3 regions of the Oribacterium sp. P9 genome follow, and region 1 is predicted to be linked to each of the others. Evidence: riboswitches for the same ligand, from Rfam matches in the RefSeq annotation. Region 1 holds a riboswitch; each other region holds the start of a gene.

Region 1 (3,278 bases):
GAGAAGGGCCTCACCGATAAGTTCAGAGAGAAGACCGGTCTCGTCATCGATGCGTACTTCTCAGGCACGAAGGTGAAGTGGATTCTCGATCACGTAGAGGGTGTAAGAGAAAGAGCAGAGAAGGGTGAGCTCTTATTCGGTACCGTCGAGACATGGCTGATCTGGAAGCTGACCAAGGGCCACGTTCATGTAACCGATTATTCCAACGCTTCCCGTACGATGCTTTTTAACATTAACACACTGGAGTGGGATGATGAGATCCTCGCAGAGCTCGATATCCCGAAGTGCATGCTGCCGACACCGATGCCGTCCAGCTGCGTATACGGCGAGTCAGATCCTTCGTACCTCGGTGGCGCGATCCCGATCGCAGGTGCAGCCGGTGACCAGCAGGCGGCGCTCTTCGGACAGACCTGCTTCCATCCTGGTGAGGCGAAGAACACCTATGGAACCGGCTGCTTCATGCTGATGAATACCGGTGAGAAGCCGATCTTCTCTAAGAACGGTCTCGTAACCACCATCGCATGGGGACTCGACGGCAAGGTAAATTACGCACTCGAGGGTTCCATCTTCGTCGCAGGTGCAGCGGTTCAGTGGCTGAGAGATGAGCTTCGGATCATCGATTCTTCACCGGACTCCGAGTATATGGCGAAGAAGGTAAAGGATACCAACGGATGCTATGTCGTTCCGGCATTTACCGGCCTCGGCGCGCCGCACTGGGATCAGTACGCAAGAGGAACCATCGTCGGCATCACACGTGGCGTGAATAAATATCACATCATCCGTGCAACGCTGGAGTCCATCGCGTATCAGGTAAATGACGTGCTGAACGCCATGAAGGCAGACGCCGGTATCGAGCTGGCAGCCCTCAAGGTAGACGGTGGCGCAAGTGCCAACGACTTCCTGATGCAGACGCAGTCTGACATCATCGATGCTCCGGTAGAGCGCCCACGGTGCGTAGAGACCACCGCGATGGGCGCAGCCTATCTTGCAGGGCTCGCCGTCGGTTACTGGACCAGCAAGGAAGACGTCATCAAGAACTGGGCGATCGATAAGACCTTCGAGCCGAAGATCTCTGACGAGGACAGAGCGAAGAAGATCAAGGGCTGGAACAAGGCCGTCAAGTATGCTTACGGCTGGGCGAAGGAAGACGGATGCTGAATCTTTTGCTGAATCTTTTTTCTTCCTGGCCTTGCCAACAGGAGGCAGGCGTTCTATAATTTAACAAATGCAAAATTATAAAGAGGGGAGCTGACTGCTGTCGGCTGAGAGGAGATTCAGAAATCTCGACCCGCAACCTGATTTGGATAATGCCAACGTAGGTAAATACTTAGGATGAGACGTCTTCTGTACGTTTATGGATCTGAGAGAACACCTGCGGGTGTTCTCTTTTTATATGTTCAGAAGAAAGGCCATGATGCGAGGCATCCTGAGGATGCGGAAACGCTGTTTTCCAGAGTCATGGTCTGGCGGCTGAACAGATGATGGCTGATCCCGAATCAGAAAAAGGAGAAAAAAAGGAGAAAATATGCAGAATTATACAACACAGATGGATGCGGCGCGGAAGGGTATCGTAACGCCGCAGATGAAGATCGTCGCAGAGAAGGAGCATATGACGGAGGAGAAGCTTCGTCAGCTGGTGGCAGAGGGTAAGGTCGCGATCTGCGCAAACAAGAACCATACCTGCCTGGATCCGGAGGGTGTCGGCTCGATGCTTCGGACGAAGATCAATGTAAACCTCGGTGTGTCGAGAGATATGAAGGATTATGATCTCGAGATGGAGAAGGTGATGAGTGCTGTTCGTATGGGTGCGGAGTCCATCATGGATCTCTCCAGCCATGGAAATACGCAGCCGTTCCGTCAGAAGCTCTGTAAGGAGTGCCCGGCGATGATCGGTACCGTGCCGGTCTACGACAGCGTCATTCATTACCAGCGTGACCTCGATACCCTGACCGCGAAGGATTTCCTCGACGTCATCCGTCTGCATGCACAGGATGGTGTCGACTTCGTAACCCTGCACTGTGGTATCACCCGGAAGACCATCGAGCAGATCCGCAAGCACCAGCGTAAGATGAACATCGTCAGCCGTGGCGGAAGCCTCGTATTCGCATGGATGAGTATGACCGGTCAGGAGAACCCGTTCTACGAGTACTTCGACGAGATCCTCGATATCTGTGAGGAGTATGATGTCACCATTTCCCTCGGCGATGCCTGCCGTCCGGGCTGTCTCGCGGATGCGACCGATGTATGCCAGATCGAGGAGCTCGTACGTCTCGGTGAACTCACGAAGCGTGCATGGGCACATAACGTTCAGGTCATGGTCGAGGGTCCGGGTCATGTGCCACTGAACCAGATCGCTGCAAATATGGAAGTACAGAAGACCCTCTGCATGGGCGCACCGTTCTATGTTCTCGGACCGCTCGTGACGGATATCGCACCGGGATATGATCACATCACGGCAGCCATCGGTGGTGCTGTCGCCGCGATGAACGGCGCATCCTTCCTCTGCTATGTCACACCGGCAGAGCACCTCGCACTTCCGAATCTTGAGGACGTAAAGCAGGGCATTATCGCTTCGAAGATCGCGGCCCACGCAGCGGATATCGCGAAGGGGATCCCGCACGCGCGTGACATCGACGATAAGATGGCCGATGCACGTAAGGCCCTGGACTGGGACGCACAGTTCGAGTGTGCACTCGATCCGGAGACCGCAAAGAAGATCCGTAATGACCGTCTCCCGGAGGACGACCACAGCGATACCTGCAGTATGTGTGGTAAATTCTGTGCTGTCCGCAGCATGAACAAGGCCCTCGCCGGTGAGCACATCGACATTCTGTAATCGCGATGAAATACTGTTTTCAGTATTTTTTACTATTATCCTGAAAAATGAACCTGAAAACCCCGGCGTGCATGGCATGTCGGGGTTTTCAAGTTTTCGGATTCAGTACAGGCTGCGAGTACCAGTGTACTGCAGTTTTTTCAAGAGAGATCCGTGCGCATACACACCGTCGGGGTTTTCACTTCTATTCCGAATGGTGATAGCAGAATCCGGTCGAAAGCATTGACGGCAGCACTTCATGGTGATAAAGTTAAGCAAATTCCAGTAGGGAAGTAGGAATTAGACCTGCCGGAAAAATCTTTCAGGAGGAAACGCACATGACGTTCAGAAGCAACCGTAATATGAATACATGTTGTTGCTGTTGCTGCTGTATGGCTTGCCATAGGGCGTCTTTGATGTGCGTTGAATTTCATCCGGGAAGATAGGATCTATTTAGAAATAG
Region 2 (3,278 bases), 420 kb from region 1:
TACCGGCAGTCTTCTTCTCCGTGAGCTCGCCCTGCTGCTTACGTGGTGCCTTCACGCTTCGCGTCGATACGCGGTCGCTGTTCACAAGACGTGCCAGGACACCATTGACGAAGGAGCCGGACTCGTCGCCACCATACTTCTTCGCGAGCTCGACCGCCTCGTTGATGGCTACCCTGTCCGGGACCGTCTCGTCATACTCGATCTCATAAAGTGCGAGACGAATCGCCGTCAGGTCGGTCTTCGTCATACGATCGGTCTTCCAGCCCTCGGCAGCGGAATCGATACGCGCATCCAGCTCCGGGAGCTTCGCGGTGATCTTCTCCACCTCCGCCTCCAGACGCTGCTGGTCCTCCTCGCTCAGATTCTCGATGTGCACGACGCCATCGCCATCCTCGTAATCCGGGGACTCGAAATAGCGTGCGAGCTGCTCCGGAATCTCCTGCCCAGGGTAGAACTGTGTGCAGAACAGGAGCTTAAACTTATGATCTCTTTCTTCTCGTTTATTCATGATTTCCTTACCTATACTTTATTTCAACTCACTCGTTCTCAGCATTGACCACACCGGCGATGCGGATGTTGACATCCAGCACACTGAGACCGGTCATGGACTCGATGGCCGAAGCGACCTTATCCTGTACGTTTCTCGATACATCCGGGATGGAGTAACCGTACCTTACGTTCAGGCTCAGCTTCACGGAAACGTGCCCATCCTCGATGCTGATGCTTACACCCTTACTGAGGTCGCGGATACCCATTCTGGAGATGATCTCGCCGGACCAGCCGCCATACATGGAATCGACACCCTTTACCTCGGTCGCTGCGATGCCTGCGATGATCGCGACGACCTCATCCGCGATGACGATCTGACCATGCTCATCCTTCTCATATACAACATGTGTTGCTCTCTCTTCATTCTGTTCCATATAGAACCTCCGTATGTACTGCACCCGGGCATAATCCGAGAATTAAGACTAAACTATGGGAACATGATACCACAAAACATGCATAAAACCAATGTAAAAACATATTTTATGCATCCTGTCAACTTATCTCGATTGTAGCAGTTTTATATGATTTTAAACAGTAATATGTGCCTTCAGCTTATCAAAGGTCTTCTCGCCGATCCGTTTCACGTTCATGATTTCTTCCGGAGCGGCGAAACCGCCGTGGGTTTCGCGGTAAGCGATGATGTTTTTGGCAGTGGAGGGGCCGACGCCGGGGAGTGCGTCGAGTTCTTCCAGAGTGGCGGTGTTCAGGTTCACGCGTTTGTCTTCAACCGGCACCACCGTTGGATCAGCGGCCGATTCCGTCTGCGTTACCATCATCGAAGCATCTGTTACGTTCACAGCAGTGCTCGGTATGATCTGCGTGATCTGGTTTGCATCAGGCAAAGTTTTTTCTGTCGATTCCACCTGGCTTTCCATCGGCGTTTCAATTTCCTGTAGGATGGTCTGGCATGTTTCATCGTCTGTCGTCTCCGGCTGTAGATAGCTCTCGATTTTGAACTTCGTTTCCTGTACTTCTTTATCTTGATTTCTATTTGTTTTCACTGTTGATTCGTCCACGTTCGTCATGATCGCTGCATTCGTCACCTGGCCACGCTCAACGGTCATATAATAGAGGCCGGCGATTGCCATAAGGATGATCATCACGGTCTGGCGGATTTTTGCCAGTTTTTCTTTTCGTTTATGCTGCTCTTTCGCAGTCAGCGGATAATTTCCCATCTCTGTTCCTTTCTGTTTTCCACATTTCAAAGACACGCTGTCCTCCTCCCACAACGTCCTTTCGTTAATCCCACTGTCTGGGCAATGTTGCCGAAATCTTCATGTTGCCGTCCCTCCGGCCCCCTGCCGGAACTGTTACAAACTTCTACATCTTCGTCGTTTGATCGTGCATATCCGCTATTGACATGACTTTCCTCTGTTTTATAATGGTGCTTGATTGCTAGGGGCGCTTATGCTGAGAGGATTCTTCATAGAACCAACCCTTCTCACCTGATCAGGTCAGTACCTGCGTAGGGAAGCATGACAGCATTTTTCTGCTGTCTATATTCTGCCCCTCCTGGCCAAGTCACGGATGATCCGTGCGATTCAAAGGAGGTTTTTTTATGTCAAAAAATGTCAAGGTTCTGGTTTACTGTGCGGTATGCATCGCACTTGCGACGGTCACCTCGATGATCAAGGTGTTTGAGTTCCCGACCGGTGGCTCCATCACCCTGTGCTCGATGCTCTTCGCGATGCTGCCTGGCTTCTTTTTCGGTCCGGCGATCGGCATCGCGGCGGGTGTAGCCTATGGTATCCTGCAGTTCATCATTGACCCATACGTACTGACACCGGTACAGGCGATCCTCGATTATGTGTTCGCCTTCGGTGCATTCGGTATTTCCGGTTTCTTCGCAAGCCATAAGAACGGTCTTCGCCTCGGCTACATCGCTGCCTGCATCGGAAGATACGTCTTCGCCTTTCTGAGCGGCTGGGTATTCTTCGGTGAGTATGCCTGGGAGGGCTGGAATCCGGCAGCCTACTCTGCGGTCTATAATCTCATCTACATCGGTGCAGAGGCGGTCATCACCCTGATCATCCTTTCGATCCCGGCGATGTCCACTGCCATCCAGCGCACGAAGCGCAGTGCACTGCAGTGACACGATATCCTGTTCTGCTTATCCACCATCGGTTCACCCGACTTCATGCAGCGTAGAAATGCCTCTGCGGGATATCTTTAAAGACCTTTACACCGTACAAAGTACGGATCGACCGGCCGACGGATGTGCTGTTCTATCCAAGGCCTTTACGCCGTATATATAGTCCACGATAAAGAGTGTCGCATACCGCGGCGCTCTTTTTTCTTTGCAGTTTTATCCAGCCGAAGACGCAGCTTCTGCACGCATGGTGATGCCATGCGTGCATTATGAAGTTTTAAATTTTGAGAACCGGACAGAAGAAATCTGCCCGTGATCGACACCTATTTGTCAGATACACTGATTCTACACGAACCGCCGAAGAAATACAAGAAGCCATCAAAAATCGGCGCCTGTCCATGCTTTTAATAAATCTCAGATATGCATTCCGTCACAAAAAAACTCGCCCGAAGGCGAGTTTTTTCTTTATCACTCGGGGCCAGATCAGGCTTCTCCGACTGAAATCCTGCCAGCAATATCCTCTGCGGTCATGGTCGACAGTGCGTCGATGAGTGCGATGTGGTAGCTTCCACTGCCGCGTGGGGCCGTCTCCTCTGCGATTTCACCGGCGATGCCCATAAATGCGGTAGCGACTACCGCT
Region 3 (3,278 bases), 410 kb from region 1:
CAGCATCGCATTCAGTGCGCCGGAGATATAGTTCTTCGCGTACTGTACGGATGTTTCGAGATCATATCCCTTGGCCAGATTCGACGCGATCGCTGAGGACAGCGTGCAACCGGTTCCGTGCGTGTTCGAATTCTCGATTCGTCTGCCGTGGAACCAGGTCACCTGCTCTCCATGCACGAGCACATCATTCGCATCGTCCAGGCTGTGGCCGCCCTTCGTAAGCACGGCACAGCCGAACGCTGCGTGGATCCGCTTCGCCGCTTCCACCATATCCGCGGAACTGCGAATCGTCATCCCGGACAGCACCTCACTCTCCGGAATGTTCGGTGTGATCACCGTCGCAAGCGGCAGCAGCTTCGACTTCAGTGTATCGACCGCGTCGTCACTGATCAGCTTCGCCCCGCTGGTGGCGATCATCACCGGGTCCACCACGATGTTTCTGGCCTTGTAGAATGTGAGTCTTTCTGCGATTACCTCGATGAGGCTACCAGAGGAAACCATTCCCGTTTTCACTGCATCCGGATAGATATCCGTAAAAATCATATCGAGCTGATCCTTCAGGAAATCAGGCGTCGACTCCATGATACTCTTTACACCGGTCGTATTCTGGGCAGTCAATGCCGTAATCGCGCTCATCGCATACACATGATTTGCGAGCATTGTCTTGATATCTGCCTGGATGCCGGCGCCTCCACAGGAGTCACTTCCTGCGATTGTTAATGCTGTATACATAGTACTCCTCCACACGCATTAATTTTGTATAGCGACCTGAGGTGGTGCCCCCAACCTGCCGCTGTGATGTATTTGAACGCTTAGCGCGGTCAAACCGTTAAAAGTGTCCGTCGGAACGTCTGCCACTGTCCATGCAGAGATCAGACATTCTTCCAGTCAGAAAGCGAAACCGCTGCTCTTCTGTCGGACGCCTCGTCACCGGTCGGTGACGATGTCATCTGCGATCGCCCGCAGCGTCCGCGCCGCTTCTGTGATGTCCGCTGCACCGAAGAGACTGCTGACGACGGCGAGTCCCGCAGCGCCATGGGCTTTCAGGGCGCCTGCATTGGCCGCACTGATCCCGCCGATGGCCACGACCGGAATCTGAACCGACGCTGTGATGGCCCGGAAGGTCTCGAGCGGCATCGTCTTCGCATCGAGCTTCGTGCTCGTGCCGAACACCGCGCCGGAGCCGAGGTAATCCGCGCCGGCCGCTTCCGCTGCCTGCGCCTCCGCCACCGTCCGCGCGGTTACGCCGATGATCTTCGCCGGACCGAGGCGACGACGGGCTTCCGCCGCCGGCAGATCACTCTGCCCGACATGCACGCCGTCGGCGTCCAGCTTCTGCGCGAGGTCGACATCGTTGTTCATGATGAACGGTACCCCATGCTTCCGGCAGACCGCCTGTACGGCCCGCGCGTCCTGCTCGAGCCGCGCGCCCGTAAGTTCCTTTTCACGGAACTGCACCATGGTCGCACCACCGAGGATCGCCTGCTCGACAGCCATGGTCAGTGCCTCTGTTTCGGAGGTCGAAGACTGCTTCAGGCAGTGCCGATCGGTGATCGCATATAATCGAAGTAAATCTCTATTCATAATTGTGTTTCTTTCAAATCACAAACAAAAAAGGCTGCCCGATCGGACAGCCTGGAATACGCGTGCAAAAAGCCCATCTCCCTACGTTGGCATGATCCAAATCAGGTTTCCAGGGTCCGGAACGCACAGTTCCTATCTCAGCCGGTTCTGACCGACACCCCCGTGTACTTTTATTAAACTTCGTCATTATAGCACGGGACAGGACGCTCAGCAAGGGCCCGACGGGCGGCAACATATGCCATACGGAGAGATCGTGTAAAATCAAGCCGGGGCCCCTTGCTGAATCACAGGGTTTTCTTTTGCGAAAAAATCGAGTATTATGACATCGAAGAATCACGAGAAAGAAGGAACATACGATGACATCAGGGGAGACGACGATTCGGACATATCTGGAGCGATTAGGTGCGCGGGAATCCGTGCCGGGCGGTGGAGGCGCGAGTGCGCTGGCCGGTGCCTATGGTGTAAGCCTCGGCATGATGGTCTGTGCATTCACCATCGGGAAGAAAACATATGCGGAGGTTGAGCCGCGCATCCGGGACATCGAGGCGCGGCTCGCGAAGCTGCGTGAGGCCTTCCTGGCGCTCTCCGACGAGGATGAGAAGGTGTTCCTGCCGCTCAGTCAGGCCTATGGCCTCCCGGACAGTACGCCGGAGGAGAAGGACTTCAAGGAGACGACCCTGGAAACCTGCCTGAGCACCGCATCCATGACACCGATCAAGGTGATGGAGCGGGTCTGTGAAGCGCTCGACTATCTCGGCGAGCTGGAGGCGCATGGCTCGAATCTCATGCAGAGTGACGTCGGTGTGGCCGCTGCTTATCTCGGCACCGCCCTCGAGGGCGCGGTGATGAATGTCTACATCAACACGAAGATGATGAAGAATCAGAACCGTATGATCGAGCTCAATGAATACGCCCGAAAGCTGCTCATGGATGGTCGCGCGAAGAGTCGTCTGATCTACGAGGCGGTCGAGGATAAGGTGAAGCCGCAGTACGATCCGGAGCTGGACCGCATCGACCGGAACAAGGTGGACTTCTCGTAAGAGAGATGGCCCGGAGCCCTGCAGGCTGTTTCATAGCAGACAGCTGCATGCCCCGCGTAGAAGTCCCGAGCTACTCTATAGAAGAAAATCAAACAGATAAAACGAGAGAAAGTGTGAATATATGCAGGAATTAAGAGGAAAAATCATCGCAGATCAGATCAAGGGCGAGTGCCTGGACTTCGTCGGACAGTACAACGGCATCCTGCCGGCGCTGGCGATTCTACGTGTCGGCCACAAGGAGGCCGATCTCAGCTATGAGCGCAGCATCAAGAAGCGCTTCATGGATTTCGGCCTGGAGGCGAAGGACTATGAGCTTCCGGAAAACGTATCGAACGAAGAGTTTCAGCAGGTCTTCGACTTCATCAACCAGGATCCGGAGATCCACGGCATTCTCGTGATGCGTCCGCTCCCGAAGCAGATCGACGAGGCAGCGATGCTTCGCAAGATGAATCCGCTGAAGGATCTCGACGGTATCACCGACACAAACGTCGCCGGCGTCATGCGTGGCGATGCGGATGCCTTCGCACCATGTACGGCCCAGGCCGTCGTGGAGATCCTGAAGGGCCATCAGATTGAGATGGCCGGCAAGGAGGTCTGCATCATCGGCCGCTCCATGGTGGTCGGGAAGCCGCTCAGCATGCTGCTGCTCCAGGA

The links. A riboswitch is a leader RNA that binds a small molecule or an ion and turns the genes downstream of it on or off. The one in region 1 is predicted to bind thiamine pyrophosphate.
Region 2: another riboswitch for thiamine pyrophosphate. It lies ahead of thiT (energy-coupled thiamine transporter ThiT); the one in region 1 lies ahead of thiC (phosphomethylpyrimidine synthase ThiC).
Region 3: another riboswitch for thiamine pyrophosphate. It lies ahead of thiE (thiamine phosphate synthase); the one in region 1 lies ahead of thiC (phosphomethylpyrimidine synthase ThiC).

What each region holds. Positions count from the first base shown of each region.
Region 1 covers NZ_JBKEIS010000001.1:69,338-72,615, forward strand. The annotation lists gene glpK (glycerol kinase GlpK) at 1-1,158, shown strand, start outside; TPP riboswitch at 1,232-1,339, shown strand; gene thiC (phosphomethylpyrimidine synthase ThiC) at 1,526-2,836, shown strand.
Region 2 covers NZ_JBKEIS010000001.1:485,841-489,118, reverse strand. The annotation lists gene nusB (transcription antitermination factor NusB) at 1-508, opposite strand, end outside; gene ACK8P7_RS02040 (Asp23/Gls24 family envelope stress response protein) at 537-923, opposite strand; gene ACK8P7_RS02035 (ComEA family DNA-binding protein) at 1,077-1,724, opposite strand; TPP riboswitch at 1,937-2,038, shown strand; gene thiT (energy-coupled thiamine transporter ThiT) at 2,108-2,641, shown strand; gene thiM (hydroxyethylthiazole kinase) at 3,122-3,278, opposite strand, start outside.
Region 3 covers NZ_JBKEIS010000001.1:480,974-484,251, reverse strand. The annotation lists gene thiD (bifunctional hydroxymethylpyrimidine kinase/phosphomethylpyrimidine kinase) at 1-732, opposite strand, end outside; gene thiE (thiamine phosphate synthase) at 928-1,584, opposite strand; TPP riboswitch at 1,645-1,756, opposite strand; gene ACK8P7_RS02005 (cyclodeaminase/cyclohydrolase family protein) at 1,941-2,624, shown strand; gene ACK8P7_RS02000 (bifunctional 5,10-methylenetetrahydrofolate dehydrogenase/5,10-methenyltetrahydrofolate cyclohydrolase) at 2,746-3,278, shown strand, end outside.